DNA from 3 places in the Pseudomonas sp. GOM7 genome. Region 1 is predicted to be linked to each of the others. Evidence: predicted binding sites of a transcription regulator. Region 1 holds the regulator's gene; each other region holds the start of a gene.
The links. Region 1 encodes sigma-54, which starts transcription at its own class of promoters, with help from an activator protein. Its sites were predicted from a motif close to ANTGGCATNNANNTTGCTNT; they were not measured.

Region 1 (10,201 bases):
GGCCTTTACCAAGGCTGCCCTGAGCCGCTTCGGCAGTGGCTGGGCCTGGCTGAGCCTGACCCCGGAGAAGCGTCTGGCGGTGGAAAGCAGCGCCAACCAGGACAGCCCGCTGATGCATGGCAACACGCCGATTCTCGGCCTGGATGTGTGGGAGCACGCTTATTATCTGCGCTACCAGAACCGTCGACCGGAATACATCGGCGCCTTCTACCATGTCATCGACTGGGACGAAGTGGCGCGTCGCTACCGCCAGGCCATGGGTTGAGCTGGCAAGGTATGCGCGTGACGCAGGCTGTTGCGCTTGGCCGTAATGGCCGCATCTTCCGCTACCTGCTGGGTGGCACCATCCTGTTCTGTGGTGGCCTGCTGCTGCTGATCCAGGCCCTGGTGCTGCTCGACCAGAGCGCGCAACCTCGTCTGCTGCAAGCGCTGCAGGCTGGCCTGCTGTGCGCTTCCGGCACGGCCCTGGGGGCCTTGCCGGTGTTGTGCATGGGCAACTTGTCCGCACGCATGCGTGACAGGCTGCTGGGCTTCGGCGCCGGGGTGATGCTGGCGGCCACGGTGTTTTCCCTGCTGGTGCCAGCACTCGAGGTGGCCAGGGAACAAGGCTTCTCGGCCTGGGGCGCGGGCGCTCTGGCCAGTATCGGCGTGTTGCTCGGGGTGGTTGCCATGCACCTGTTGGGGCGCCGCCTGGCGCAACGGCAAGGTGAGCAGAGCCTGGCCTCCGGGCTCGTCCTGTTCGTCATCGCCATCACCGCACACAACGTGCCCGAAGGCATGGCGGTCGGCGTCGCCGCTGGTGCAGGCTTGAGTGGTGCGCAGGGGTTGGCCATCGGCATTGCCCTGCAGGACATGCCCGAGGGATTGATCGTGGCACTGGGCCTGGCCAGCGCTGGCATGGCGCGCGGCAAGGCGGTGCTGATCGGTGTGGCCTCGGGCCTGGTGGAACCGTTGTTCGCGGTGCTCTGCGCCTGGTTGGTGGGCATCTCGCAGCTACTGCTGCCCTGGGGCCTGGCGTTGGCAGCGGGGGCGATGCTGTTCGTGGTGATCCATGAAGTCGTGCCCGAGTCGCAGCGCGAAGGGCATGGCAGCGAAGCCTGCCTGGCCCTGACCGCAGGCTTCTGCCTGATGATGGTGCTGGATACGGCCCTGGCGTAGCCCGCATTAATCCGGGGGAGGGCTCCCGGATTGCATCCGGGCTACCTTTGTACATGTGTAGGAGCGAGCTCTGCTCGCGAAGCTTTTGGCGTTACCTGCGTTCGCGAGCAGAGCTCGCTCCTACAGTTCGTAGGGTGCGCTGTGCGCACCGCTTGTGCTTCGGATGCAGCGGCTTGGTGCGCACGGCGCACCCTACGGCGTCGCGTATACCGGGCGCTCCGTGCACGATGGATGTCTTGCAGCTTGCAGCTTGCAGCTTGCAGCTTGCAGCTTGCAGCTGCTTTATTCGCCCTCGTCGAAATAGTTGTCGATCAGCGCGATCAGCGCCTGCATGGCCGCTTCGTCCTGCTCGCCCTCGGTGTGCAGATGCACCGGGGTGCCTTTGCCGGCCGCCAGCATCATCACCGCCATGATGCTCTTGCCGTCCACCAGGCTGTCGCTGCTACGGCCGATACGCACCTGGCAGGGGTACTGGCTGGCAACACCGACGAATTTGGCGGCAGCACGAGCGTGCAGGCCGAGTTTGTTGATGATGGTGACTTCGCGGATTGGCATCGCGGCAGGGATTCCTTAGCTGAGGTCGCGGTGGCGAACCTGGACGTTCTTCAACGAATGCTTGAGGGCTTCGCTCAGGCGTGCGGCCAGGTACACCGAACGATGGTGTCCACCCGTGCAGCCGATGGCGATGGTCACGTAGGCGCGGTTGCTGGCGGCGAAGCGCGGCAGCCACTTCTCCAGGTAGGTGAGGATGTCCTGATACATATCTTCGACCTCCGGCTGCGCGGCCAGGTAGTCAATGACCGGCTGATCGAGACCGGAGAAGTCGCGCAGCTCCGGCTTCCAGTAGGGGTTGGGCAGGCAGCGGGCGTCGAACACCAGGTCGGCATCGACCGGCATGCCACGCTTGAAACCGAAGGATTCGACGAGAAAGGCCGTGCCGCTCTGGGTTTGCCCGAGCAGGCGCAGCTTGAGGGTGTCGCGCAACTGGTAGAGGTTCAGGCGCGTGGTGTCGATCTTCAGGTCGGCCAGGTCGATGATCGGCGCCAGCAACTGGCTTTCGTAAGCGATGGCTTCTGCCAGTGAGCGGTTGTCGTTGGTCAGCGGGTGGCGCCGACGGGTTTCCGAGAAACGCTTGAGCAGGGTGTCGTCTTCGGCGTCGAGGTAGAGCACCTCGCAGCGAATACCGCGCTTGTGCACTTCGTCGAGCAGTTCGGGAAAGCGCCGTAGCTGGCTGAGCAGGTTGCGCGCATCGATGGATACCGCGACCTGAGGCAGCATCAGATCGCTCTGCGGCAGGAAGCGTTCGGCCAGATCCGGCAGCAGGCTGGCCGGCAGGTTATCGATGCAGTAGAAACCGTTGTCTTCGAGTACATCGAGGGCAGTGCTCTTGCCGGAGCCGGAGCGACCGCTGACGATGATCAGGCGCATGGTTATTGACCGTTCTGGATGTCCACGACCACCTGGTAGAGCGCTTCACTGGTCGGCGCCTGGCGCAGGCGTTCGCGCACGTCCTGGCGGTCGAGCATGCTGGCGATCTGGCGCAGGAGTTCGAGGTGGGCGTCGGTGGCGGCTTCCGGCACCAGCAGGACGAACAGCAGATCGACCGGCGCGCCGTCGATGGCGTCGAAGTCGACTGCCGTGTCCAGGCGCAGCAGGGCGCTGATCGGTGCGTTGCAGCCGGCCAGGCGACAGTGAGGGATGGCGATGCCGTTGCCGAAGCCGGTGGAGCCAAGCTTCTCGCGGGCGATGAGGCTCTCGTAGATGTCCTGATTGTCCAGCTCATCGAGGTCGCGGGCGACCAGGCTGGCGATCTGTTCGAGCACACGCTTCTTGCTGCCGCCCGGCACGTTCACCAGGGAACGGCCGGGGGTCAGGATATTTTCAAGTCGGATCATGGAAGGGAAATGTCAGCGGGCTGTGGCGCCTTGCAGGCGATCGAGCTGCTTTTCCTTGTGCTTGATAAGTTGACGGTCGAGTTTGTCTGCCAGCAGGTCGATGGCAGCGTACATATCGTTATGTTCGGCGTTGGCGACGACCTCACCGCCAGCAACGTGAAGGGTGGCTTCGATCTTCTGCTTGAGCTTTTCGACCTCCATGATCACCTGAACATTGGTGATCTTGTCGAAGTGGCGTTCCAGTCGGCCGAGTTTCTCGCCGATGTAGTCACGCAGGGCGTCGGTCACATCCAGCTGATGTCCACTGATGTTGACTTGCATACCGCTTTCTCCTTGTTGCCTTGTGTAAGAGATAGGCCTTAACGAGGCCCACCACCGGAACACTGTGGCCTGCTCGCCATGGACGAGCAGTCGATCTTGCTCACATCAGTCGCTTGCGTTCGCTGGAGGGGGCGATACCGAGGGATTCACGGTACTTGGCCACCGTGCGACGGGCGACTTGGATGCCTTGTGCCTCCAGTAAACCAGCGATCTTGCTGTCGCTCAACGGCTTTTTCGCGTTTTCCGCGGCCACCAGTTTCTTGATGATGGCGCGAATCGCCGTCGACGAGCATTCGCCGCCTTCGGAGGTGCTGACGTGGCTGGAGAAGAAGTATTTCAGCTCGTAAATGCCACGCGGGGTATGCATGAATTTCTGCGTGGTGACGCGCGAGATGGTCGACTCGTGCATGCCCACCGCCTCGGCGATGTCGTGCAGCACCAGGGGCTTCATCGCCTCGTCGCCATAGTCGAGAAAGCCGCGTTGGTGCTCGACGATCTGCGTGGCTACCTTCATCAGGGTCTCGTTGCGGCTCTGCAGGCTCTTGATGAACCAGCGCGCCTCCTGCAACTGGTTGCGCATGAAGGTGTTGTCGGCGCTGGAATCGGCGCGTTTGACGAAGCCGGCGTACTGCGCATTGACGCGCAGGCGCGGCATGGCTTCCTGGTTCAACTCCACCAGCCAGCGGCCGTTGTGCTTGCGCACGATGACGTCCGGCACCACGTATTCCGGCTCGCTGGATTCGATCTGCGAGCCCGGGCGCGGATTGAGGCGCTGGATCAGCTCGATGACCTGCTTGAGCTCGTCTTCCTTGAGCTTGGTGCGGCGCATGAGCTGGGCGTAATCGCGGCTGCCGAGCAGTTCCAGGTGTTCGCTGACCAGGCGCTGGGTGTCGTTGAGCCAGGGCGTGCTGGCCGGGAGTTGGCGCAGTTGCAGCAGCAGGCACTCGCGCAGGTCGCGGGCGCCGATGCCGGCCGGCTCGAACTGCTGAATGCGGTGCAGCACCACTTCCACTTCGTCCAGTTCGACGTCCAATTCCGGGTCGAAGGACTCGGTCACTTCCTCGAGGGTTTCTTCGAGGTAGCCATCGTTGTTGATGCAGTCGATCAGGGTGGCGGCGATCAGCCGATCCTTGTCCGACATGGGCGCGAGGTTCAGTTGCCAGAGCAGGTGGCTGTGCAGGCTCTCGCCGCTGGAGGTGCGGGTGGTGAAGTCCCACTCGTCATCGTCGTTGCTTGGCAGGCTGCTGGCGCTGGTCTGGTAGATGTCTTCCCAGGCGGTATCGACCGGCAGCTCGTTGGGAATGCGTTCGCCCCACTCGCCTTCCTCCAGGTTATCAACCGTCGGAGTGGCTTCCTGGTAGCTCTCTTCCTTGCTCGGCGCGGGAGCAGCGCTTTCGGCGCCGTCGGCCATCGGGTCGCTGTTGTCGAAGTCGTCGCCGTCTTCCTGGCGCTCGAGCATGGGGTTGGATTCCAGCGCCTCCTGAATTTCCTGTTGCAGATCCAGAGTCGACAGTTGGAGGAGGCGGATGGCCTGTTGCAGCTGCGGGGTCATCGTCAGCTGCTGGCCCATCTTGAGGACTAGCGATGGTTTCATTGCAGACCTTAATTTACCGGCGAGTTACGCCTTCCACATCAGGGCGCCGAAGCGCCGCCAGGAAGCAAATTATATGCCTGAAAATCTCGTCCTTGCCTAGGGGCTGTCCTATTTCCGTCATCTAAATATGGATGTTTACAGACGGAACTCGTGGCCCAGATAAACCTCTTTCACCGTCTGGTTGGCGAGGATGGTCTCGGCGTCGCCTTCGGCAATCAGTTGGCCATCGTTGACGATGTAGGCCGTTTCGCAGATGTCCAGGGTCTCGCGTACGTTGTGATCGGTGATGAGAATGCCGATACCCTTGGTCTTGAGGTGATGGATGATCTGCTTGATGTCGCCCACGGAGATCGGGTCGACACCGGCGAAGGGTTCGTCGAGCAGGATGAACTTGGGGTTGGTGGCCAGGGCGCGGGCGATTTCCACGCGGCGTCGTTCACCACCGGACAGGCTCATGCCCAGGTTGCCTGAGATGTGGTGGATGTGGAATTCCTGCAGCAGGTTCTCCAGCTCCGCCTGGCGCCCGGCGCGGTCGAGATCCTTGCGCGTTTCGAGGATGGCCATGATGTTGTCGGCCACCGACAGCTTGCGGAAGATCGAGGCTTCCTGCGGCAGGTAGCCGATGCCGGCGCGGGCACGACCATGCATGGGCTGGTGGCTGACGTCGAGGTCGTCGATCAGCACACGTCCCTGGTCGGCCTGCACCAGGCCGACGATCATGTAGAAGCAGGTGGTCTTGCCGGCACCGTTGGGGCCGAGCAGACCGACGATCTGGCCGCTCTCGATGTTCAGGCTGACGTCGCGTACGACCTGGCGGCCCTTGTAGCTCTTGGCCAGGTGTTGGGCTTTGAGAATGGCCATTACTGCTGTTGATCCGCGGGTTTGTTCTTGGGTTGGATGACCATGTCGATGCGCGGACGCGGCACGCTGACGTTGTTGCCGGTGGCGCGTCCTGCGTTGACGATCTGGCGGCGGGTGTCGTAGACGATCTTCTCGCCCTCGAAGGTATTGCCTTCCTGGATCACCTTGGCCTGGTCGATCAGTACGATGCGTTCGTTGCTGGCGAAGTACTGGATGGTCTTGCCGTAGGCTTTGACGATTTCCTTGTCCACGGCGGGCTTCTGCTCGTAGTAGGCGAGGTTGCCGACCGAGGTGAACACGTCGATGTCGCCGCTGGCGGTCTGGGTGATGGTCACGGTGTCGCCAGTGATCTTCAGGGTGCCCTGAGTGATGATCACGTCGCCGCGATAGACCGCCACGCCCTGCTTGTCATCCAGTTCGGCGGTATCGGCCTGGATGCGGATCGGCTGGTCGCGATCGGAGGGCAGAGCCCAGGCGGCCGCGCTTCCAAATGCGGCGCCGAGGCTGAGAATCAGGGGGAGGGTGTTAACGAACCTCATGCTGGCCTCTTACGTTGGACAGCAGGAGCATCCTGCCGTCATTCAAGTACGCTTTCATTCCTTGTGCCGTGGTCACCCCGTTGGCCGCGACGATTCTAACGGCTTGCTCGGTCTGCGCATATTCCTTGTCAGGAATTACGGTCATGCGGCTACTGGTGATGATGGTGGGGCGGTTCTTGGCATCGGTACGGGCAATGCGCACGTCGTCGATCAGTTCCACCTCTTTGCCGCCGGGGGATACCTCGGCGCGCTGGCTGGTGACCTTCCACGGCAGGTTGGTGCCGCGGTACAGATCCAGTTTGGGGTTTTGCACCTGGGTGATGTCGGTGCTCTTGACGTGCTCGAGCTTGTCGGCGGTCATGCGGTAGTGCAGCTTGCCATCGTCCTGGAACTGCACGGTGTGCGCGCCGATGGCGTAGAAGTCGATGGTCTCGTCGCTGTCCGTCTGTTGCGGCGTGCGGCTGGTTTCCGGAGCGATGTTCCAGTAGCCGAGTGCGCCGACGAGTACGGCGATCAAGGCGAATATCAGCAGGTTGAGCGCTTTGCGTGGCATGTCGTGCCCTACAGGTAAGCGGCTTGAGCCGCGTCCAGCGTGCCCTGGGCACGCATGATCAGTTCGCAGAATTCGCGCGCAGCGCCTTCGCCGCCACGCGCCTGGGTCACGCCATGGGCGTGCTGGCGGACGAAACCGTCGGCGCTGGCCACGGCCATGCCCAGGCCGACGCGGCGCATGACCGGCAGATCCGGCAGGTCGTCGCCCAGATAGGCGACCTGTTCATAGCTTAGGCCGAGTTCGGCGAGCAGGCCGTCGAGTACCACGAGCTTGTCCTCGCGGCCCTGGAACAGATGCTGGATGCCGAGGTTGTTGGCACGCCGCTCCACCACCGGGGTCTTGCGCCCGCTGATGATGGCGGTGCGCACGCCCGAGGCCATGAGCATCTTGATGCCATGGCCGTCGAGGGTGTTGAAGGTCTTGAACTCGCTGCCGTCTTCGAGAAAGTACAGGCGGCCGTCGGTGAGCACGCCGTCGACATCGAACACGGCCAGTTTCACGGCGCGGGCACGCTGCAGCAAGGTATTCATCACATCACTCCTGCGCGCAGCAGGTCGCCGAGGTTGAAGGCGCCCACCGGGCGGTCTTCTGCATCGACCACCACCAGGGCGCTGATCTTGTTGTCTTCCATGATTTTCAGGGCTTCCGCGGCGAGCATTTCACCATGTACGGTCTTGCCGTGTGGGGTCATCACCTCGTCGATCAGCGCCTGGCGTACGTCGATGCCCTTGTCCAGGGCGCGGCGCAGGTCACCGTCGGTGAAGATGCCGGCCAGGCGGCCGTCGCGCTCCAGCACGGCGGTCATGCCCAGGCCTTTCTGGGTCATTTCCAGCAGGGCGTCGCGCAGGCTGGTGCCACGTTGCACCTGCGGCAGGGTATCGCCGGCATGCATGACGTTCTCCACCTTGAGCAGCAGGCGTCGGCCCAGGGCTCCACCGGGATGGGAGAAGGCGAAGTCCTCGGCGGTGAAGCCGCGCGCCTCCAGCAGGGCGATGGCCAAAGCGTCGCCCAGGACCAGGCTGGCGGTGGTCGAGGAGGTGGGGGCCAGGTTGAGCGGGCAGGCTTCCTGCGCCACGCGGGCATCGAGATTGGCCTCGGCGGCCTTGGCCAGCGGCGACTCGGGGTTGCCGGTCATGCTGATCAGACGGATGCCCAGACGCTTGATCAACGGCAGCAGGGTGACGATCTCGGCGGTGGTGCCGGAGTTGGACAGGGCCAGGACGATGTCGTCCTTGGTGATCATGCCCATGTCACCGTGGCTGGCTTCGGCGGGGTGGACGAAGAAGGAGGCGGTGCCGGTGCTGGCCAGGGTCGCAGCGATCTTGTTGCCGATGTGCCCGGATTTGCCCATGCCCACCACGACCACGCGCCCCTTGCAGTCGAGGATCATCTCGCAGGCCTTGACGAAGCTGGTGTCGAGGCGTGGCAGCAGATCCTGCACGGCTTCGATTTCCATGCGGATGGTGCGGCGGGCGGTTTCGATCAGATCGGGGCGTTGGCTCATGTACGGCGGCTGCTTCGGGTGAAAAGGCGGGGATTATACCGATAAAGGATGACGTGCTCACCTTTTCCAATTCGCAAACTGGCTCGCAAAGCTGTCATGAATCTGAACGTTACAAATCCGTACTCTGGGCCCTGGGGGCTGCAAATGCTATAGTCCGCGGCCATTTCGGCCATCCAGCAGTTGTGTCTCCGAGCATGGGAGGTGGCGTCTGCCAGGAAGGCTTGATTCTCAAGGAGTTCAGATGAGCGCCGAACACGATTACGCGATCGAGCTGCAGGGCGTCAGCTTCCAGCGTGGTTCGCGAGCCATTTTCGACAAGGTCGACATCCGCATTCCGCGCGGCAAGGTCACCGGCATCATGGGGCCGTCCGGTTGTGGCAAGACCACGCTGCTGCGCCTGATCGCCGCCGAGCTGCGCCCGTCCGCCGGTGACGTGCGGGTTGCCGGGGTCAGTCTGCCCAAGCTGTCGCGCGATGAGCTGTTCGACATGCGCAAGCAGATGGGTGTGCTGTTCCAGAGTGGTGCGCTGTTCACCGATCTCGATGTGTTCGAGAACGTGGCCTTTCCCTTGCGCGTGCATACCAAGCTGCCGGAAGAGATGATTCGTGACATCGTCCTGTTGAAGCTGCAGGCGGTCGGTTTGCGCGGTGCCGTCGAATTGATGCCGGACGAGCTGTCCGGTGGCATGAAGCGGCGGGTGGCTCTGGCCCGGGCGATTGCCCTGGATCCGCAGATCCTCTTGTACGATGAACCGTTCGTCGGCCAGGACCCCATCGCCATGGGAGTGCTGGTGCGCCTGATCCGCCTGCTCAACGATGCGCTGGGTATCACCAGCGTGGTGGTCTCCCATGACCTGGCGGAAACCGCCAGCATCGCCGATTACCTCTACGTGGTCGGCGATGCGCAGGTGCTCGGGCATGGCACGCCGGACGAACTGATGAATTCCGATAACCCGCGCATTCGCCAGTTCATGAAGGGCATTCCGGATGGCCCGGTGCCGTTCCATTATCCGGCTCCCGATTATCGCGATGACCTGTTGGGGAAACCTTGATGCGTAGAACTTCTCCGCTGGAGCGGGTGCGCCTGTTCGGCCGTGCGGGTATCGATGTGGTGGCCACGCTGGGGCGTTCGGTGCTATTCCTCGGGCATGCCGTGTTCGGTCGCAGTCGGGCTGGCAAGCCCCTGCAACTGCTGATCAAGCAGCTCTATGCCGTGGGCGTGCTGTCGCTGGCGATCATTGTCGTGTCAGGCATCTTCATCGGCATGGTGCTGGCGCTGCAGGGCTACAACATCCTGGTCAGCTATGGTTCGGAGCAGGCGGTGGGGCAGATGGTCGCCCTGACCCTGCTGCGCGAGCTGGGCCCGGTGGTCACGGCGCTGCTGTTCGCCGGGCGTGCCGGTTCGGCCTTGACCGCCGAGATCGGCAACATGAAGTCCACCGAACAGCTCTCCAGCCTGGAGATGATCGGCGTCGATCCACTCAAGTACATCGTCGCACCACGCCTATGGGCGGGTTTCATTTCCATGCCATTGCTGGCCATGATCTTCTGCGTGGTGGGCATCTGGGGTGGGGCGATGGTCGCCGTGGACTGGCTCGGTGTCTACGAGGGCTCGTTCTGGGTCAACATGCAGAACAGCGTTTCCTTTTACGACGATGTGCTCAATGGTGTGATCAAGAGCGTCGTCTTCGCTTTCGTGGTGACCTGGATCGCCGTGTTCCAGGGTTACGACTGCGAGCCCACATCCGAAGGCATTAGCCGCGCCACCACGCGTACG
Region 2 (10,201 bases), 760 kb from region 1:
ATCAATTCGATTGATGCTGATCTCATGGCGTCCCTGAATTTCGCTACGCTGTAAATATTCCACCACGGCCGACTCAAGAAACGACTCGGCAGCGCCGATAAGTTCTTCGGGCGTGGTGACGCTCGCCGGCGCGCCTACGCTATAGCCGAGCAATGGCAAAGCGAGTAAAACGGGGCGCAGGCTGCGACAGATTGCCAGTGGCTGACGGGATGATGACGTTCTAGGTTTCATACTCATTGACGAAGCAAGCCGCGTGCCGCCTGCTAGGCTGTTACAACAAGCGTTACTTGACGATAAAGACAAAGGAGTCCGGGCATGGCCGGGTTACTGGATTCGGTTAACCAGCGTACGCAGTTGGTGGGGCAGAACCGCTTGGAGTTGTTGCTGTTTCGCCTGGATGGCCCGCAGTTGTACGGGATCAACGTATTCAAGGTGAAGGAGGTGCTGCAATGCCCCAATCTCACCATCATGCCCAAGTCCAATGCCGTGGTGCGTGGCGTCGCCAACATTCGTGGCGGCACCATTCCCATTCTCGACCTGGCCATCGCCATCGGTCGCAAGCCGCTGGATGACCTCAAGAGCAGCTTCGTCATCATCACCGAGTACAACACCAAGGTGCAGGGCTTCCTGGTGCGCTCGGTGGAGCGCATCGTCAACATGAACTGGGAGGAGATCCATCCGCCACCCAAGGGCACCGGCCGCGACCATTATCTGACTGCCGTGACCCGTCTGGATCAGCAGTTGGTGGAAATCATCGACGTGGAGAAGATTCTGGCCGAGGTCGCGCCCACGTCCGAGGTGATTTCCGCAGGGGTGATCGACGAGCAGGTGCAGAGCAGCGCGGTGTCCAAGCGGGTGCTGATCGTCGATGATTCCTCGGTGGCGCGCAAGCAGGTGTCGCGCTGCCTGCAGAGCGTCGGCGTGGAGGTCATCGCGCTCAACGACGGGCGCGAAGCCCTGGACTACCTCAAGGGCATGGCCAACGAAGGCAAACGCCCTGAGCAGGAGCTGTTGATGATCATTTCCGACATCGAGATGCCGGAGATGGATGGTTACACGCTCACGACCGAGATTCGTGCCGATTCCCGCATGCAGAAGTTGCACATACTCCTGCATACTTCACTTTCGGGTGTGTTCAACCAGGCGATGGTGAAGAAGGTCGGTGCCGATGACTTCCTTGCCAAGTTCAAGCCAGACGATCTGGCATCACGCGTGGTCGATCGCATTCGTGCAGCGGATGGGGCTCAGGGGTAACTCTTGGCGAACGTTAGGGTTGGTGAGGCGGCATTAGTGTCTTCAGGTAATTTGGATTTCGAGCAGTTCCGGACGTTTCTGGAAAAGGCCTGCGGTATTCTGCTGGGTAGTAACAAGCAGTATCTGGTCTCCAGTCGCCTGAACAAGCTGATGGAACAGAACGGCATCAAGACCCTGGGCGAGCTGGTGCAGCGCATGCAGAGCCAGCCGCGCGGCGGCCTGCGTGAGCAGGTCGTCGATGCCATGACGACCAACGAGACATTATGGTTTCGTGATACCTACCCGTTCGAGGTACTCAAGAACCGGGTCTTGCCTGAGATGATCAAGTCCTATCCGGGGCAGCGTCTGCGCATCTGGTCGGCGGCCTGTTCGTCGGGGCAGGAGCCTTATTCGCTGTCCATGTCCATCGACGAGTTCGAGCGCAGCAACCTGGGGCAGCTCAAGGCGGGCATTCAGATCGTGGCGACCGATCTGTCGCCGTCGATGCTGGCCAACTGCAAATCTGGCGAGTATGACAGCCTGGCCATGGGCCGTGGCTTGTCTCAGGAGCGCCTGCAGCGCTATTTCGATCCCAAGGGGCCTGGGCGTTGGCAGGTCAAGGCGCCGATCAAGAGTCGTGTCGAGTTCCGTCCGCTGAACCTGCTGGACAGTTATGCGGCGCTGGGCAAGTTCGACATCGTGTTCTGTCGTAACGTGCTGATCTACTTCTCCGCCGAGGTGAAGAAGGACATCCTCACGCGCATCCATGCCACTTTGAAGCCGGGCGGCTATCTGTTCCTGGGGGCTTCCGAGGCGCTCAACGGCCTGCCGGACAAGTACCAGATGGTGCAGTGCAGTCCGGGGATCATCTACAAGGCCAAGTAAGGTTCCTTGCGGGGGGGCTTGCTTGGGTAGTCGGGCTTGAGACTGGGCTGGCAAGTTTGTGTGTTGGTTCGTTGAGTGTTTTGGACGCCGCTTTGGGTGTCTTCAGATATTCCGGGTTTCGCCCCCTCGGGCGACTCACTTTTCTTTGAAATCGGAATGCCGCCCAGCGCAAAGAAAAGTAAGCAAAAGAAACGCACCCCCGCCATCCGGCCCCGGCTGCGCCGGGGTTCGTTCGTTCCATCGCTGCTCCGAGGGTCGGCTTACAAGGGCCATCCCTGGCCCTTTAAGCGGGGCCGCCATCGGTATCTCGCGGCATCCATGCCGCTCGCCCCTCTACGCAACGATTCCACTCACCCTCCTGAAGGGGGGCATTCGCGCGCCTGAACGTACATCGGTTCCGGGCATGCCCGGCGTGCTCTGGTAGCAGTGGAGCCATGACGTGGCCGCTTGGTTAAACCAAAACTTTCATTCGCGTAGTTTCATTCGCTTGAATAGCTTGCCGGCCTGCAGCCGGCATCCCGGTCAGCCCTAAGGCTGACCTCATGTGCAACCACTCCGTGCTACTTCTGGGTTACCTCGGGTTCAGGCGCGTGCAGAGCCCGCCCAGGAGGGCGAACGGAGTCGTCGTGGAAGAGGTTGAGCGACATGGATGTCGCGACGACTGCATGGATGCAGGAGGTAGAGCGACGCAGGATGCCAAAGCCGAGAGCCGCGATGGGCCAGGGATGGCCCACCGCGGCGGGCCTCTGGAGCGGCGATGGAGTGAGCGAACCCCGGCGAAGCCGGGGCCGGATGATCGGGCGGAGGGTTTTAGTTACTTTTGCCCGTCAAAAGTGACTCGCCCGGGAGGGCGAAACCAAAAAACATCAACAAAAACGCGGCAATCCGGAACAGACAGCCGAACAACCAACAAGCCAACAAAAATTTGCCAGTGCGGCACCAATCAAGCAGCTCCCCATAAGCAGCAAAATCTCCCAATCAGGTCACGAAGCCACCAGACAGCGACGAATTCAGTCGAAACGACTCGCTGGGTCATCGGCCGAAACTTGAGGGGCAAAGCGCCTGGCCGGCTTTGCCGCTGCTTGCCTGCAGGCGGTAAGGCCTTGCCGCTTTGCCGCTTTCGAGCCAGCAGATTAATCTCAAGTCATTGATATATAAGGTTTTAAATAACTGGCACAGCCTTTGCTGTATGTCTGCCAACAGTGACAGACGGCCCTAGCGGCAAAGGTTCAGAGCATGAGCATCAACTTCGGCAGAGCCCTTGGCATCCACGAACAGGCACTCGGTTTTCGCGCCCAGCGCGCCGAGGTGCTGGCCAACAACATCGCCAACGCCGACACGCCGAACTACAAGGCGCGTGATCTGGACTTCGCCAGTGTCCTGGCTGCCGAGAATTCGCGTCAGCAGCGCGGCCCTGTCTCCCTGAGCCGTACCGACAGCCGCCACATCGCCGCCGATGGTGTGCCTAGCGGCGAAGCCGAGCTGCCCTACCGCACGCCGTTCCAGGCGTCGCTGGATCAGAACAGCGTCGACCTGCAGGTCGAGCAGGCGAACTACGCCGAGAACGCCGTGCAGTTCCAGGCCAGCTTCACCTTCCTCAATAGCAAGTTCAAAGGGCTGACCGCAGCCCTGCGCGGCGAATAAGGAGCGCGATCATGTCCCTAGCCAGTGTTTTCAACATCGCCGGTACCGGCATGAGCGCTCAGAGCACTCGCCTCAATACCATTTCCAGCAACATCGCCAACGCCGAGACCGTTTCCTCGAGCCTGGATCAGACCTACCGCGCCCGCCACCCGGTGTTCGCCACCGTGTTCCAGCAGGCGCAGAACGGCGATCGTGGCTCGCTGTTCGCCGAGCAGGACGAGGCCGGCCGTGGCGTGCAGGTGCTGGGTGTGATCGAAGATCAGAGCAGCCTGATGCCGCGCTACGAGCCTGACCATCCAATGGCTAACGCCGATGGTTACGTCTATTACCCGAACGTCAACGTGGTCGAGGAGATGGCCGACATGATTTCCGCCAGTCGTGCCTTCCAGACCAACGTTGAAATGATGAATACCGCCAAGCAGATGCTGCAGCGTGTGCTGACCCTGGGTCAGTAAGCCAATACGAGGAGCGCAGGTCATGAGCACCGTCAGCGGCACCAACTCGGTACTGGATCAGTACCAGCTCAAGCAGGACACCACCAAGAGCAAGGATCTCGGCAAGAACGAGTTCCTCAACCTGCTGGTGGCTCAGCTCAACAACCAGAACCCGCTGGAGCCTCAGGGCAACGGCGAGTTCATCGCCCAGTTGGCGCAGTTCAGCAGCCTGGAGGGGATCCAGCAGTTGAACAGCAGCGTCAACTCGATGATGTCCAACTTCCAGTCCTCGCAGGCGCTGCAGGCTTCGTCGCTGGTGGGGCGCAAGGTCATCGTGCAGGGCGAGAAGGCGGTGGTCGACACCAGCGAGAGCTTCAAGGGCAGCGTGACGGTGCCGGTAAGCAGCAAGAACGTCTATGTCAACGTCTTCGACAATTCCGGTGCCCTGGTGACGCGCGTCAACCTGGGCGAGCAGGTGGCCGGCAATGCCAGCTTCATCTGGGACGGCAAGGACGACAGCGGCAAGATCATGCCGCCCGGCACCTACAAGTTCGAGGCGCATGCCACCTATGGCAGCGAGACCAAGGGGCTGTACACCCAGTTGCCGGCCAATGTCGACAGTGTCGCGCTGGGTGGCAAGGAACTGATGCTCAATCTTGCCGGCCTCGGCAGCGTTCCGCTTTCCCAAGTGCAGATCATCGGCCAGTAATTATTGTTGCCGGCCATCCCGGCAAAGGAGTTTTCCATGTCGTTCAATATCGGTCTCAGTGGTCTGCGTGCCGCGACCAATGACCTCAACGTTACCGGCAACAACATTTCCAACGCCGGCACTGCAGGCTTCAAGCAGTCGCGTGCCGAGTTCGCCGATGTCTATGCATCCTCGGTGCTGGGCACCGGCAAGAACCCGCGCGGCAGTGGTGTGCTGCTTGCCGACGTGTCGCAGTTGTTCAATCAGGGCAACATCAACTACACGCAGAATGCCCTGGATCTGGCGATCAACGGCAACGGCTTCTTCATGACCAGCAACAACGGCAGCATGAGCTACACCCGCGCCGGTTATTTCGGCACCGACCGTGACGGTTACATCGTCAACAACTTCGGCTATCGCCTGCAGGGCTACTCGGCCGACGAGTCGGGCAACATCCTGCCGATCCAGAGCGACCTGCGCATCAATGCCGGTCAGCAGGAGCCCAGGGCCACCACCTCGGTCACGCAATCGATCAACCTCAACTCCAACGCCGTGCGCCCGGCCAATGCCGGCACCATGGCCGCGCCGACCTTCGATCCAAGTGACTCGAAATCCTTCAACTGGTCGACCTCCACCAATATCTACGATACGCAGGGCAATGCCCACGTCATGTCGCAGTACTTCGTGAAGAACGAGGCGCCGGCCAACAATGGCTGGGTCATGCATGTATTGATCGATGGCGTGAACCCGCGTGATCCGACCAGTACCCAGCCATTCAGCTATGCGATGAATTACGATGCGGCCGGTCAGCTTGCCAACCCGGCTTTCACCCCGATCGCCAGCACCCCGGCCAACCCGGCATTGGATGCGCCGGCCATTCCGGCAACCGCGGCTAACGGCACCTTCGTCCTGGCCCAGGCCGACTGGGTGCCGGCCGAGAAGGATCCGGCCAACCCTGGCGCGCTGGTGCCCAACGGCGCCGACAGTTCTGCCTTTACCTTCGACATGCGCGGTTCGACCCAGTACGCCACGGCCTTTGGCGTCAACAGCGTCAGTCAGGACGGCTATACCACAGGCCAGCTAGCGGGCCTGGAAATCGACGATACCGGGGTGATCTTCGCCCGTTACACCAACGGCCAGTCGAAGATTCAGGGGCAGGTGCTGATGGCCAACTTCGCCAACGTGCAGGGTCTGACGCCCAACGGCAAGACCGAATGGGTGCAATCCTTCGAGTCGGGTGAGCCGGTGATCGGTACGCCGCGCAGCAGTACCCTGGGGGCCTTGCAGGCCGGCGCGCTGGAAGATTCCAACGTGGAAATCTCCGACCAGTTGGTGAACCTGATCGTCGCGCAGCGCAACTACCAGGCCAACGCCAAGACCATCGAAACCGAGAGCGCCATCACCCAGACCATCATCAACCTGCGCTGATCCCTGGCGCACCTGGCAAAGCGGCAAGCCTGGCTTGCCGCTTTGCTGCTTCCGGCCCGGCAAAACTTCGCCGCCAAGATCCTTAAAGCCTTTTTATCTTCTCTAATACTCCTTTTAAATCAGTATCTTGTGGTTGTTTTTCGGGAATGGCACGGCACTTGCTTTAGAGCATGCAAAGAGCCAAGGGCACGTCGCCCACTCGGAGGATTTCCATGGACAAGATGCTGTACGTCTCCATGACAGGTGCGCAGAACAACAGCCTGGGGCTGCGCGCCCACGCCAACAACCTGGCCAACGTGTCGACCACCGGTTTTCGCCGTGATTTCGAGCAGGCGCGCTCCATGCCGCTGTTCGGCGAAACCTTCCCGGCCCGCGTATTCGCCATGAGCGAACGCCCGGCCACGGATTTCCGGCCAGGCTCGTTGCAGGAAACCGGGCGTGATCTGGACGTGGCCGTCGGCGGCAAGGGCTGGATCGCCGTGCAGGCTGCCGATGGCAGCGAAGCCTATGTGCGAACTGCCAGCCTCAACATCGATGCCCTTGGCGTCCTGCGCACCGGCAATGGCTTGCCGGTCATGGGCAATGCCGGGCCGATCGCCGTGCCGCCGGAGCAGAAGGTGGAGATCGGCCAGGACGGCACCATCAGCATCCGCGCGCTGGGCGAGGCACCCAATACCCTGGCCGAGGTCGACCGCATCAAGCTGGTCAATCCCGATCCCAAGCAGATGGAGAAGGGCACCGATGGCCTTATCCGGGTCAAGGGCCAGCCCCAGGTCGAGCCCGATGCCACCGTCACCCTGACCTCGGGCTTTCTCGAGTCGAGCAACGTCAATGCCGTCGAAGAGATGACCGCCATCCTCGCGCTGTCCCGCCAGTTCGAGCTGTCGGTGAAGATGATGCGCACCGCCGAGGACAATGCATCGTCCGTGGCTCGGGTTTTGCAACTTAGCTAATTACCAGTACGCGGCGCCGTAAAACCGGCGCCCGAGGAGAAACGACATGCTTCCGGCTCTGTGGGTCAGCAAGACAGGCCTGTCCGCCCAGGACATGAACCTGACCACCATTTCCAACAACCTGGCCAACGTGGCGACCACCGGCTTCAAGCGCGACCGCGCGGAGTTCGAGGATCTGCTGTACCAGATTCGCCGTCAGCCGGGTGGCCAGTCCACCCAGGACAGCCAACTGCCCTCCGGCCTGCAGCTCGGTACCGGGGTGCGCATTGTGGGCACGCAGAAGATCTTCACTGCAGGCAGCCTGCAGACCACCGAGCAGCCGCTGGATCTGGCGGTCAACGGTCGCGGTTTCTTCCAGATCCTGATGCCCAATGGTGACGTGGGGTATACCCGCGACGGCAGCTTCCATCTCAATTCCGATGGCCAGATCGTCACTTCTCAGGGTTTCGCGCTGGAGCCTGCCATCGTCCTGCCGGCGGAGGTGCGTACCTTCACCGTGGGTGAAGACGGCACCGCCTCCGTGACCACTGCCGGCAACCCGCAGCCGCAGGTCATCGGCAACATCCAGTTGGCCGACTTCGTCAACGCCGCCGGCCTGGAAGCCATCGGCAACAACCTGTTCCTGGAAACCGGCGCCAGTGGTGCGCCGCAGGTAGGGGCGCCGGGACTCAACGGCCTCGGCACCACGCTGCAGAACACCCTGGAAAACTCCAACGTCAGCGTGGTCGAGGAACTGGTGAACATGATCACCACCCAGCGCGCTTATGAAATGAACTCCAAGGTGATTTCCACCGCCGATCAGATGCTGTCGTTCGTGACGCAGAACCTCTGATCCATCGAGCCCGACTAGTTACACCGTGAGGTAGAGGTTATGAACCGGCAATTGATCTGTTTTCCCCTGTTGGCGAGCGTGCTGCTGAGCAGTGGCTGCGTGGCGCCGACGGCCAAGCCGGACGATCCCTATTACGCGCCGGTGCTGCCACGCACGCCCATGCCGGCGGCGCAGAACAACGGCGCGATCTATCAGGCCGGGTTCGAGAACGGCCTGTATGACGACCGCAAGGCCTTCCGCGTCGGCGACATCATCACCATCACCCTCAACGAGCGTACCCAGGCCAGCAAGAACGCCAACAGCGCGCTGAAGAAGGACAGCAGCGGCACCCTCGGCGTGCCCAACCTGTTCGGCATGGCCGTGGCCCCTGACAACCCGCTGCGCAGCCTCAGCGCCCTGGGCATGACCAACAACAACCTGAGCCTGGATTCGAGCTGGGATTCGCAACGCGCCAACACCGGCTCCGGGCAGGCAGGGCAGAGCAATAGTCTGTCCGGTTCGATCACCGTGACCGTTGCCGAAGTACTGCCCAACGGTATCCTCGCCGTGCGCGGCGAGAAATGGATGACCCTCAATACCGGCGACGAGCTGGTACGTATTTCCGGCCTGGTGCGCGCCGACGATATCGCCACCGACAACACCGTGGCCTCGACCCGTGTGGCCGATGCGCGCATCACCTATTCCGGCACGGGCGCCTTCGCCGATGCCAACCAGCCGGGTTGGATGAGCCGCTTCTTCATGAGCCCGTTGTGGCCGTTCTGAGCTGGAGAGCCGTTATGACATCCTGGATCAGTGCCCTGCGCCCGGCCGCTCGTGAGAGCAAGCCGCAGTACTCCTGTCGTCAGCAGTTCGCCGCAGCGCAGCGTGGCTATCGCCGCCGTGGTGCCAACGACTGGCTGCTGCTGGCGACGATGCTATGCAGCTTGCTGATCAGCCTGCCAACCCAGGCCGAGCGTCTCAAGGATCTGGCCTCCATTCAGGGCGTGCGCAGCAACCAGCTGATCGGCTACGGCCTGGTGGTCGGTCTCAACGGCACCGGCGACCAGACCACGCAGACACCTTTCACCGTGCAGACCTTCAACAACATGATGGCGCAGTTCGGCATCAAGGTGCCGGCTGGTGGCAACGTGCAGCTCAAGAACGTCGCCGCGGTTTCGGTGCATGCCGATTTGCCGGCGTTCGCCAAGCCGGGCCAGGCCATCGACATCACCATCTCCTCCATCGGTAACGCCAAGAGCCTGCGCGGCGGCAGTCTGCTGATGACGCCGCTCAAGGGCATCGATGGCAACGTCTACGCCATCGCTCAGGGCAACCTGGTGGTCGGCGGCTTCGATGCCAGTGGCGCCGATGGTTCGCGCATCACCGTCAACGTGCCCTCGGCCGGACGCATTCCCGGCGGTGCCACGGTCGAGCGCCCTGTGCCCAGTGGTTTCGATCAGGGCAATACCCTGACTCTCAACCTCAATCGCCCCGACTTCACCACGGCGAAGAACATCGTCGATCAGATCAACGACCTGCTCGGCCCCGGCGTGGCTCAGGCCATCGATGGTGGCTCGATCCGCGTCAGCGCGCCGCTCGACCCCAATCAGCGCGTCGATTACCTGTCGATTCTGGAGAATCTGCAGGTGGAGGCGGGCAAGGCGGTGGCCAAGGTCATCATCAACTCGCGCACCGGCACCATCGTCATCGGCCAGGACGTCAAGGTGCAGCCAGCGGCCGTGACCCACGGCAGCCTGACCGTGACCATCACCGAAGACCCCATCGTCAGCCAGCCCGAAGCACTCTCCGGTGGCCAGACCGCCGTGGTGCCGCGCTCGCGCGTCGGTGCCGAGGAAGAAAAGAAACCGATGTTCAAGTTCGGCCCAGGCACCAGCCTCGACGAAATCGTACGTGCGGTGAATCAGGTCGGTGCCGCACCTTCCGACCTCATGGCCATCCTGGAGGCGCTCAAGCAAGCCGGCGCCCTGCAGGCTGACCTGATCGTGATCTAAAGAGGCAAAAGCGTATGGATTCTCGACTCTCAGCCGGTCTGCTCGGCGCCAAGAGCCCGGTCGACAGCGGCTCGTTCAACGACCTGAACCGTCTCAACCAATTCAAGGTGGGC
Region 3 (10,201 bases), 2.0 Mb from region 1:
GCCTGCCCCGGCGCCAGCAGGACGATCTCCTCGACCACCTCGACCATGGCCGGTGTCTCGGCAGCGGGTTCGCCACCCTGCACGGGAGTGTCCGCCGCCTGTTCGGCCACGGCAGCGTCCTGCTCCTCCACCGTCGCCCGCTTGAAGCGCTGGAAAGCCTGCACGTGCAGCACTTCCAACTGACTGAAGAATTCGCTGGTGGAGAAAGGGTCGAAGGCCGCGCTGCTCATGCCCTCACGCAACGATTTGAGCAGGCTGGGCACCAACTCCAGCAGACGCTGGCGATCCTCAGCATCCTCGTGAGGCTCGACGCTCCACACCAGATCATCCATGGTCTGCAAGGCAGCCTGCCACTGCGCTGAAGCCGTACCGTGCTTGAGGCAGGTGAGCATCAGCACCTTGCTCCAGGCCTCCTGCAGCAGGCGCACCACCACCTCCGGCAGCACCTTGCCCAACAGCCGCTCGTTCAGAGCCTGCTCCACCTCGCGGCGGGCCAGCTCGGCCTTGGCGCTGCCTTCCTCAGCATCACGAGTGCGCTGTTCGAGCAGCTCGCTGCGGCGCCGCTCATCGCCGGTAAAGGCCATGAAGTCCGCCAGCAGCTCGGAAAAGATCGCCGGATCGTCGACGAAATCGTTGAGCAGACGCTGCACCACCTGTTCGATACGCTGATAGAGGCTGTCGCGCTGCACATCGTCCTGATCGACCCAACCCATGGCTGCCGAAGCGATCTCGTTGAGCAGGCGCCGCGCCGGGTGGCTGCCCCGGCTGAAGAAGGTCTTGTCCAGCACCGCCACCTTGAGCATGGGAATCTGCAGGCGCGCGATCAGCGCCTTGAGCGAGTCCGGTAGGGTACGGTCATCGAGGATGAACTCGAAGAGCATGGACACCAGATTGATCACATCCTCGTCGACTTCACCGACCACACGGGTCTTGCCACTCTTGGCGCTGGCCCGCGCCAGCAGTTGTTCGAGCTGAGGGCGCAGGTCGAAGTCGTCGGGCTCGGCCTGGGCTGGCGCGCGCTGCTGCAGGTGCGAAAGCAGGCGCATCAGGTCATTGCTGGAAATCGGCAGCGCATTGCTCGCTGGCGCGCGCGGAGTCATGGCCGTGCCACGCACCTCGGCGAGCAACTCCTGCAGCGCGCCGAAAACCTCCTGCACGCCGTCATCGCGGCTCACCGCGCCACCTTCTTCGCTCGCATGCGTCCGGCTCGCCCCCGCTGCCGGACGGTTCGGCCGGCGCGGCGGTGCCGACTGCAGTTCCGGCAACACACCCGCACCGACCAGCACCTGATTGGCCTCGGCATACAGGGTGTCGCAACTGCCGAGCACGTACTTCTCGAACAGCTTGAGGATGATCAGCTTGACCTTGATCTCCACGCCCAGGCCACCGCAGGCATCGAGAAAACATTCGCAAAGCACGGTCGGCCCCAGCGGATTGCTCTTGTCATCGAGCTTGCGGCTGACCAGCGCATTGAGACGCGTGGTGAGATGACCGAGGGCCATGGCATCGTGGCTCATGACCCGAGAAATCATGGCATCGGTGGCCACGGTTTCTTCCAGGTCATCGTTCTGCACCAGGCTCAGGCTGTCGAACGACACCGTATCCAGCGCCGGCTGCGGCTTGCCGATCTCGTACTGGTTGAGATTGACGAAGGCTTCGAAGATCTTCTGCAGGAACACCCGCTCGATGCTCTTGCGTTTGAGGCGTAGGTCGCGCATGGCCTCGAAGAAGGCATTCTGCTCGGAATTGCTGGTCGCCCGATCCGCCATCTCGAAGAGGGTATCGTCGGCGTTGTCGAACAGGCTCTGCAGATTCTGCTTGAGCTGTTGCGCGGCTTTGTCACGCACCTGGATCAGCGCCACGGGCAGTCTTCCTACCGGCGAAGTTGGCGATTGCGCAGCGGCGGCCTTGTTCAACGGCACCACGTTCGCGTCGGTCTTCATTCTAGTCTCCTGCAGACTGCCCGTTCGGGCCTCTGGTCTGCACAGCAGCAACCGCGCCTTATTCGTAACGTCAACGATATGGCGTCAAAATAAACGGAATGAATGCATTATAGGGAGCCTGTGCGACATACCAAGCTCATTTTTGCCACTTCCATGATGCGCTTCACAGATCGCCTCTTTCGCGATGCCACATGGCCTGCATGCGGCGCTGGGGCTGCGATGCAGTCGAATCCCTTGTCTGCATGGACAACGGAGCATTGCCCCAGGTTCGGCCGCCTTTATAATCGCCGCTCGCCCAACCCGGAGCCGACCATGCCCAATCTGACCCTCGCCGACCTCGGCAGCGAAATCGAAGCCAATGTCCGCCGCGCCCTGGCCGAAGACATCGGTAGCGGTGACATCACCGCGCAATTGATTCCCGCCGAACGCCTGGCCAGCGCCCGCGTCATCACCCGCGAAGCGGCGGTGATCTGCGGCACTGCCTGGGTCGACGCCGTGTTCCGCCAGCTCGACCCGCGCGTAGCGGTGCACTGGCAGGTGCAGGACGGCGACCGGGTCAACCCCGAGCAGACCCTGTTCAGCCTCGAAGGCCCGGCGCGCGCCCTGCTCAGCGGCGAGCGTAGCGCCCTGAACTTCCTGCAGACCCTGTCGGCCGTGGCCACCCGCTGCCGCCACTACGCCGACCTGGTCGACGGCACTCAAGTGAAACTGCTGGACACCCGCAAGACCCTGCCCGGCCTGCGCCTGGCGCAAAAATACGCCGTCACCTGTGGTGGCTGCCACAACCACCGCATAGGCCTGTACGACGCCTTCCTGATCAAGGAAAACCACATCGCCGCCTGCGGCGGCATCGCCCAGGCCATAGGCAGCGCCCAGCAGATCGCTCCCGGCAAGCCGGTGGAAGTGGAAGTGGAAAGCCTGGAAGAACTGCGCGAGGCCCTGGAAGCCGGCGCCGATATCATCATGCTCGACGAACTGTCATTGGACGATATGCGCGAAGCCGTACGCCTGAACGCAGGCCGCGCCAAGCTGGAAGCCTCGGGCGGTATCAATGACAGCACCTTGCGCACCATCGCCGAGACGGGTGTGGACTATATCTCGCTGGGGACGTTGACCAAGGATGTGCAGGCGGTGGATTTGTCGATGCGGTTGGCGTTGTGACCGGCAGGCCGGAGCAGCATAAGTTCGGACGAACCCGGAGTGCCGCAATACTTGCGTGAAAACCAAGGCCAGAATGGATAAACCGAGGTTGTCGGTGCGAACATTCAACTTCACCCACACTCATCATATAGTCGTCATTTGAGATCGAGCGCTACCTGTGAAAGCGATGCCCACCACCAAGAGCTAGCCTCCTCCTAGTTTTCAGCAGGGTCCGACAGACAAAATCTGAGAGCTATTCTACTTGCCTGGCAAACTTGCCAAACCACATCGGCAAACCAACCAGCTCCAGTAGTTTCCTATTCCAGAGTGACGGCCGCGGCTACAGCCACGGCCGCAAGTCCACCACCGCAACGACCTCGGCGGTCTCCTTACGCAATAACACCACCATCGGTGTACCCGCCATCAAGGGCAGCCAGGCGTCAGCTTCAGGCCATTGACTGATAGCCGACTGTATCTCGTCCGCCGAGTTGAACCTCTGCAACTCAGACAAAGGGTACAAACGTTCTTTTATCCGTTTACTGCTATCGGCCAGCGACAGGTAAAGCTCAGGGCGCTGTGGCACGTCACTACCACCCTGCACTGACTCGAATATCAACTCATTGCGCGCGGCGCTATCGTCTGGCGGCGTAGCTGCCACCCAGCGCGGGCCAAGCCAGGAGGGCTGACGGAACTCGGGGGCTGCCTGATCCAGCTTACGCGCATCGATATCCAACACTCGCACCAGATCGAAACGATCAGTATTGAACACCAGCCAGGCGGGCCGCCCTTCAGCGACAGTCCACAACCCGTAGCTAAGAGCCGACAATTGCAGCACAGCGATCACACTCAGATCGAACACCAGTGTTTTTTTACGCTCCTTGAACACCAACAAGGTCAATAACGGCCCAAGAATCACATCGACCAACAATAACAATAAGAAAACATGGGTCACACCTACAGCCGCATGTAACGGATTCGGGTACCAGAGTTTAAACACAACAAAGAGCGCCAACAGAGCAATAACGCCGGACAAGCCGAGATGTAGAGAGAATGCTTTTAGACGTAACCCCATAGACTTTCCAAAAAAGAAAATAGCCCCAGAAAATGAAGATCAAGGAGCTCTAATATTATTGCTCCTAGTTTTCACAACGAAAAAACAATGCCCCGCACAGCGGGGCATTGTTTAGAACTAGCACACAGCGTAGGGCTGAGTGTTTATCTATGCTTAACGGCAGCTAGCCGGCAAGTACTTAGTCTCAATGCCGTTAGTGGCAGCAGCAGCGCACTGCCAAGCGAGAATGGGGGTAAGAGAAGCGCGGTTATAGCCAGCTGCAGCCATGGCAGTTGTGCCGTTAGCATCGCTGAACGGACGCAACTCCAGGTTCACATTGGTACCCAACTGGGAAATATTACGCGCTGCGACCTGAATGATACCAGTGGCAGTCGTTTGAATGGTAGCCACATATTGAGAAACTGGGCCAGTAGCATTCTCTCCGCAGCCAAAGCTATTAGCAGCCGCTGGGGTTGCAGCAAAGCCAGTCTGAGAAGCCTCAGTAATGGTAGTACGGCACTGAGAAGCAGCCAGAACTACTTCAGACACCTTAGCACGAGCGGTGTAATCCTGATAAGCCGGCAGAGCAACGGCGGCCAGGATACCGATAATTGCAACCACGATCATCAATTCGATGAGGGTAAAACCTTTTTGCATTTGAGCTTTCATTCGTTCTCTCCTAGAAATGGATAGGCCCAGAGCCTGTCCTGAAAAATGCAGACCTCGTGCCAACCTTTCAGAACACGCCAAATGGCGCCGTTCCGCAAGCACAACAAAGGCAACAGCATCCTCAACCGGCACTAACTGCCATTTTTTGTCACTCCCACTTTCGCGGTTTGGCAGCCACCCTGCAACTGGGCTATAAGGCAGAGATTCTGTGTGGAGCCCGTGATGAACGACAGCATTTCCCTTTCCGGCCTGGCCAGGCAGTTGGCGCAAACCGGGTTGATGGACGAAAAGGCCGCCCAGCAAGCGCAACAGCAAGCCCAGCGCAACAAGCTGTCGCTGGTGACCTATCTGGTGCAGAACAGGCTGGTCAAGAGCCGGGCCCTGGCCGAGCTGGCCTCGGAGCAGTTCGGCGTATCCTTCTTCGACCTCAACGCCATCGACAAGGAAAGTCAGCCACGTGACCTGGTCAGCGAAAAGCTGGTACGCCAGCATCGAGTGCTGCCGTTGTGGCGGCGGGGCAATAAGTTGTTCGTCGGGCTTTCCGACCCCACCAACCACCAGGCCGTCACCGACATCCAGTTCAGTACAGGCCTCAACACCGAAGCCATTCTGGTCGAGGATGACAAGCTCGGCGATGCCATCGACAAGTTCTTCGAGTCATCCAATAGCGGCATGGAGGATCTGGCCGATGTAGATCTGGATGGCCTGGATGTGGAGGCGGTCAATGATGACAAGCCGGTAGGTGAAACTGGCGCCGATGCCGACGACGCGCCAGTGGTGCGCTTCGTCAACAAGATGCTGCTGGATGCCATCAAGGGAGGCTCTTCCGACCTGCACTTCGAGCCCTACGAAAAGACCTACCGCGTGCGCTTTCGTACCGACGGTATCCTGCATGAAGTAGCCCGCCCACCCATCCAGTTGGCGCCACGCATTTCCGCGCGCCTCAAGGTGATGGCCGCACTGGATATTTCCGAGCGGCGCAAGCCGCAGGATGGCCGGATCAAGATGCGCGTATCAAAGAACAAGGCCATCGACTTTCGCGTCAACACACTGCCCACCCTGTGGGGCGAGAAGATCGTTATGCGGATTCTCGACCCCACCAGCGCACAGATGGGTATCGATGCCCTCGGCTACGAAGAAGAGCAGAAAGAGCTCTATATGAATGCCCTCAAGCAACCCCAGGGCATGATCCTGGTCACCGGCCCCACCGGCTCGGGCAAGACGGTGTCGCTCTATACCGGCCTGAATATTCTCAATACGCCGGACGTGAACATTTCCACCGCCGAAGACCCGGTGGAAATCAACCTCGAAGGTATCAACCAGGTCAACGTCAATCCCAAGCAGGGTATGGACTTCACCCAGGCGCTACGCGCCTTCCTGCGTCAGGATCCGGACATCATCATGGTGGGTGAGATCCGCGATCTGGATACCGCCTCCATCGCCGTCAAGGCCGCGCAGACCGGGCACATGGTAATGTCCACCCTGCATACCAACAGCGCCGCGGAAACCCTCACGCGCCTGCGCAACATGGGTGTGCCCTCCTTCAATATCGCCACCTCGGTGAACCTGATCATCGCCCAGCGCCTGGCGCGCAAGCTGTGCAACCACTGTAAGAAGGAAGTGGACGTACCGCGCGAAGCGCTGCTGGCTGAAGGCTTCCCCGAGGACAAGATCGGCACCTTCAAGATCTACGGCCCGGTTGGCTGCGAAAATTGCAAGGGCGGTTACAAGGGTCGTGTCGGTATTTATGAAGTGGTTAAAAACACGCCCAACCTGCAGCGCATTATCATGGAAGAAGGCAACTCCATCGATATCGCCACACAGATGCGTAAAGACGGCTTCAATGATCTGCGCACCTCCGCTTTGCTCAAGGCCATGCAAGGGGTTACCAGCCTTGAGGAAGTCAACCGCGTAACCAAGGATTAACCATGGCGGCAAAAGCTCTGAAAACCAGCGTATTCACCTGGGAAGGCAAGAACAAAAGCGGCGCGGTCGTCAAAGGCGAGATCAACGGGCAGAACCCGTCCCTGGTCAAGGCGCAACTGCGCAAGCAGGGCATCAACCCAACCAAGGTGCGCAAGAAATCGAGCATTTCCTTCGGCGGTGGCAAGAAGATCAAGCCCATGGACATCGCCCTGTTCACCCGGCAGATGGCGACCATGATGAAGGCCGGCGTGCCCTTGCTGCAGTCCTTCGACATCATTGCCGAAGGTTTCGAGAACCCAAATATGCGCAAGCTGGTGGACGAGGTGAAGCAGGAAGTCGCCGCCGGTAACAGCTTCGCCGCCTCGCTGCGTAAGAAGCCACAGTATTTCGACGAGCTGTACTGCAACCTGGTGGAGTCCGGTGAACAAGCCGGCGCACTGGAAAACCTGCTGGACCGTATCGCCACCTACAAGGAAAAGACCGAAGCACTCAAGGCCAAGATCAAGAAGGCGATGAACTACCCCATTGCCGTGGTGGTGGTGGCGATCATCGTCTCCGCCATCCTGCTGATCAAGGTAGTGCCTCAGTTCGAGTCGGTCTTCGCCAACTTCGGCGCCGAGTTGCCCGCCTTCACCTTGATGGTAATCGGGATATCCCAGTTCCTGCAGGAATGGTGGTTCATCTTCCTGATCGGGATTTTCGCGGCGGCCTTTGCCTTCAAGGAAGCAATGAAACGCTCGCAGAAATTCCGTGACTCGGTGGATCGCACCGTACTCAAGCTCCCCATCATCGGCGACATTCTCTACAAGTCGGCCGTAGCACGCTTCGCCCGCACCCTCTCCACCACCTTCGCCGCCGGCGTGCCACTGGTGGATGCGCTGGATTCCGTCTCCGGCGCCACCGGCAACGTGGTGTTCAAGACCGCGACCAACAAGATCAAGGCAGACGTGTCCACCGGCATGCAACTCAACTTCTCGATGAAGACCACCGGCACCTTCCCCTCCATGGCCGTGCAGATGACCGCTATCGGCGAGGAGTCCGGCTCGCTAGACGAGATGCTCGACAAGGTCGCCTCCTTCTATGAAGAGGAAGTGGACAATATGGTCGATGGCCTCACCAGTCTGATGGAGCCGATCATCATGGCCGTGCTCGGGGTACTGGTTGGCGGCTTGATCATTGCCATGTACCTGCCGATATTCCAACTGGGCTCCGTGGTTTAAATGCTGGTGCTTGATTTTCTGGCCAGCCACACGCTGGCCTTCGCTTGCTGCGCCCTGCTGCTGGGCCTGTTGATCGGCAGCTTTCTCAATGTGGTGGTCTACCGCCTGCCGCTGATGTTGCAGCGAGATTGGCGGGAGCAGGCACGCGAGATACTGGAGCTGCCTGCCGAACCCAGGCAGGCCACCTTCAATCTGATCCTGCCCAATTCGAGCTGCCCGTACTGCGGTCATGAAATTCGCCCTTGGGAGAACGTTCCGCTGCTCAGCTATCTGGCGCTGCGCGGTAAGTGCTCCAACTGCAAGGCGGCCATTAGCAAGCGTTACCCCATTGTGGAGCTGGCCTGCGGCCTGCTTTCGGCTTATATCGCCTGGCATTTCGGTTTCACCTGGCAGGCGGGTGCCATGCTGCTATTGAGCTGGGGCCTGCTGGCGATGAGCCTTATCGACGCCGACCACCAGATCCTGCCGGACGTGCTGGTACTGCCTCTGCTCTGGCTCGGCCTGATGGTCAACCACTTCGGCCTGTTCACCAGCCTGGAAGACGCCCTGTGGGGCGCCATTGCCGGTTATCTGAGCCTGTGGTCGGTGTACTGGTTGTTCAAGCTGATCACCGGTAAGGAGGGCATGGGTCACGGCGACTTCAAGCTGCTGGCCATGATCGGCGCCTGGGGTGGCTGGCAGGTGCTGCCGCTGACCATCCTGCTGTCGTCCCTGGTCGGTGCGGTTCTGGGGGTGATCCTTCTGCGCCTGCGTGGCAGCGACACCAGCACGCCCATCCCCTTCGGCCCCTACCTGGCCATCGCCGGCTGGATCGCCCTGCTCTGGGGTGATGCCATCACCTCCAGCTATCTGCACTTCGCCGGGTTCTGAGTGTGCAGCGCAGGTTGTCTGCGCTGCATGAAGGCTTTCCCCGCGCCCCGATCCGCTCTACCCTTGCGCCACCTCAGACTCCCCAGGATGCTTCCATGCCGCAATGGATAACCCGCCCGGGCTGGCCCGGTCATCTGCTCGCCATGCTCGGCGGTGCGCTCACCACGCTGGCGTTGGCACCCTTCGATATCTGGCCGCTGGCCGTCATCTCCATTGCCCTGCTGTATTACGGCCTGCGCGAGTTGCGCCCCGGCCAGGCGGCGCTGCGTAGCTGGAGCTATGGCTTCGGCCTGTTCGCCTCAGGCACTAGCTGGGTATATGTCAGCATCCACGACTACGGCTCGGCCTCGCCGGCCCTGGCCGGCTTTCTGACCCTGGGTTTCGTCGCCGGCCTGGGGCTGTTCTTCGCCCTGTTCGGGGCCGTCTGGGCACGCTGGATCCGCCGCCGCGAGGCGCCACTGGCCGATGCCCTGGCCTTCGCGGCCTTGTGGGTGGCGCAGGAAGTGTTCCGTGGCTGGTTCCTCACCGGTTTTCCCTGGCTCTACGCCGGCTATAGCCAACTCAGCGGCCCGCTGGCAGGGCTGGCACCGCTGGGCGGGGTCTGGCTGTTGTCGTTCGCGCTGGCGCTCTCGGCCGCGCTGATCGTCAACCTCAATGCCTTGCGCCCACGCCGAGCCTTCTATGCCTGCGCCCTGGTATTGCTGGTGGCACCCTGGGGTGCCGGCCTCGCCCTGCAGGATCATTCCTGGACGATGCCCAAGGGCGAACCGCTGAAGGTCGCCGCGATCCAGGGCAACGTCGAGCAAAACCTCAAGTGGGATCCAGCGCAACTGAGCGCACAACTGGCGCTGTACCGCGACCTCAGCTTCAGCGCCAAGCCCGTGGATATCCTGGTCTGGCCGGAAACCGCCATCCCCGTGCTCAAGGACCAGGCGCAGGGCTATATCGGCGTGATGGATCGCTTCGCCCGCGACCGCGACAGCGCCCTGATCACCGGCGTGCCCGTGCGTCAGCCCAATGCACGCGGCGAGATGCGCTATTACAACGCGATCACCAGTTTCGGCGCAGGCCAAGGCACCTACCTCAAGCAGAAGCTGGTGCCCTTCGGCGAGTACGTGCCGCTACAGGAAGTGCTGCGTGGCCTGATCGCCTTCTTCGACCTGCCGATGTCCGACTTCGCCCGCGGCCCGGCCGATCAGCCACCGCTGCTGGCCAAGGGGCAGCGCATCGCGCCCTATATCTGCTACGAGGTGGTCTACCCTGCGTTCGCCGCCCAAATGGCGGCCCAGAGCGATATCCTCCTGACCGTGAGCAACGACGCCTGGTTCGGCACCTCCATCGGCCCCCTGCAACACCTGCAGATGGCGCAGATGCGCGCCCTG

Region 2: a site for sigma-54 is predicted at 3,288-3,307, ahead of flgB (flagellar basal body rod protein FlgB). Genes of this name have one in related genera too.
Region 3: a site for sigma-54 is predicted at 4,848-4,867, ahead of OU800_RS04090 (pilin). Genes of this name have one in related genera too.

Annotation. Positions count from the first base shown of each region.
Region 1 is NZ_CP113519.1:4,358,801-4,369,001, reverse strand. It holds gene OU800_RS19360 (superoxide dismutase) at 1-265, shown strand, start outside; gene OU800_RS19355 (ZIP family metal transporter) at 277-1,158, shown strand; gene OU800_RS19350 (HPr family phosphocarrier protein) at 1,441-1,713, opposite strand; gene rapZ (RNase adapter RapZ) at 1,729-2,586, opposite strand; gene ptsN (PTS IIA-like nitrogen regulatory protein PtsN) at 2,589-3,053, opposite strand; gene hpf (ribosome hibernation-promoting factor, HPF/YfiA family) at 3,066-3,374, opposite strand; gene OU800_RS19330 (RNA polymerase factor sigma-54) at 3,475-4,968, opposite strand; gene lptB (LPS export ABC transporter ATP-binding protein) at 5,104-5,829, opposite strand; gene lptA (lipopolysaccharide transport periplasmic protein LptA) at 5,829-6,368, opposite strand; gene lptC (LPS export ABC transporter periplasmic protein LptC) at 6,355-6,921, opposite strand; gene OU800_RS19310 (KdsC family phosphatase) at 6,930-7,451, opposite strand; gene OU800_RS19305 (KpsF/GutQ family sugar-phosphate isomerase) at 7,451-8,425, opposite strand; gene OU800_RS19300 (ATP-binding cassette domain-containing protein) at 8,667-9,476, shown strand; gene mlaE (lipid asymmetry maintenance ABC transporter permease subunit MlaE) at 9,476-10,201, shown strand, end outside.
Region 2 is NZ_CP113519.1:3,602,721-3,612,921, reverse strand. It holds gene flgA (flagellar basal body P-ring formation chaperone FlgA) at 1-231, opposite strand, end outside; gene OU800_RS15925 (chemotaxis protein CheV) at 316-1,254, shown strand; gene cheR (protein-glutamate O-methyltransferase CheR) at 1,291-2,118, shown strand; gene flgB (flagellar basal body rod protein FlgB) at 3,355-3,762, shown strand; gene flgC (flagellar basal body rod protein FlgC) at 3,774-4,217, shown strand; gene OU800_RS15905 (flagellar hook assembly protein FlgD) at 4,240-4,905, shown strand; gene flgE (flagellar hook protein FlgE) at 4,942-6,312, shown strand; gene OU800_RS15895 (flagellar basal body rod protein FlgF) at 6,525-7,265, shown strand; gene flgG (flagellar basal-body rod protein FlgG) at 7,312-8,097, shown strand; gene flgH (flagellar basal body L-ring protein FlgH) at 8,137-8,859, shown strand; gene OU800_RS15880 (flagellar basal body P-ring protein FlgI) at 9,009-10,088, shown strand; gene flgJ (flagellar assembly peptidoglycan hydrolase FlgJ) at 10,103-10,201, shown strand, end outside.
Region 3 is NZ_CP113519.1:896,582-906,782, reverse strand. It holds gene OU800_RS04105 (DUF1631 domain-containing protein) at 1-1,943, opposite strand, end outside; gene nadC (carboxylating nicotinate-nucleotide diphosphorylase) at 2,256-3,104, shown strand; gene tfpZ (TfpX/TfpZ family type IV pilin accessory protein) at 3,424-4,155, opposite strand; gene OU800_RS04090 (pilin) at 4,309-4,803, opposite strand; gene pilB (type IV-A pilus assembly ATPase PilB) at 5,026-6,729, shown strand; gene OU800_RS04080 (type II secretion system F family protein) at 6,732-7,949, shown strand; gene OU800_RS04075 (prepilin peptidase) at 7,950-8,819, shown strand; gene lnt (apolipoprotein N-acyltransferase) at 8,915-10,201, shown strand, end outside.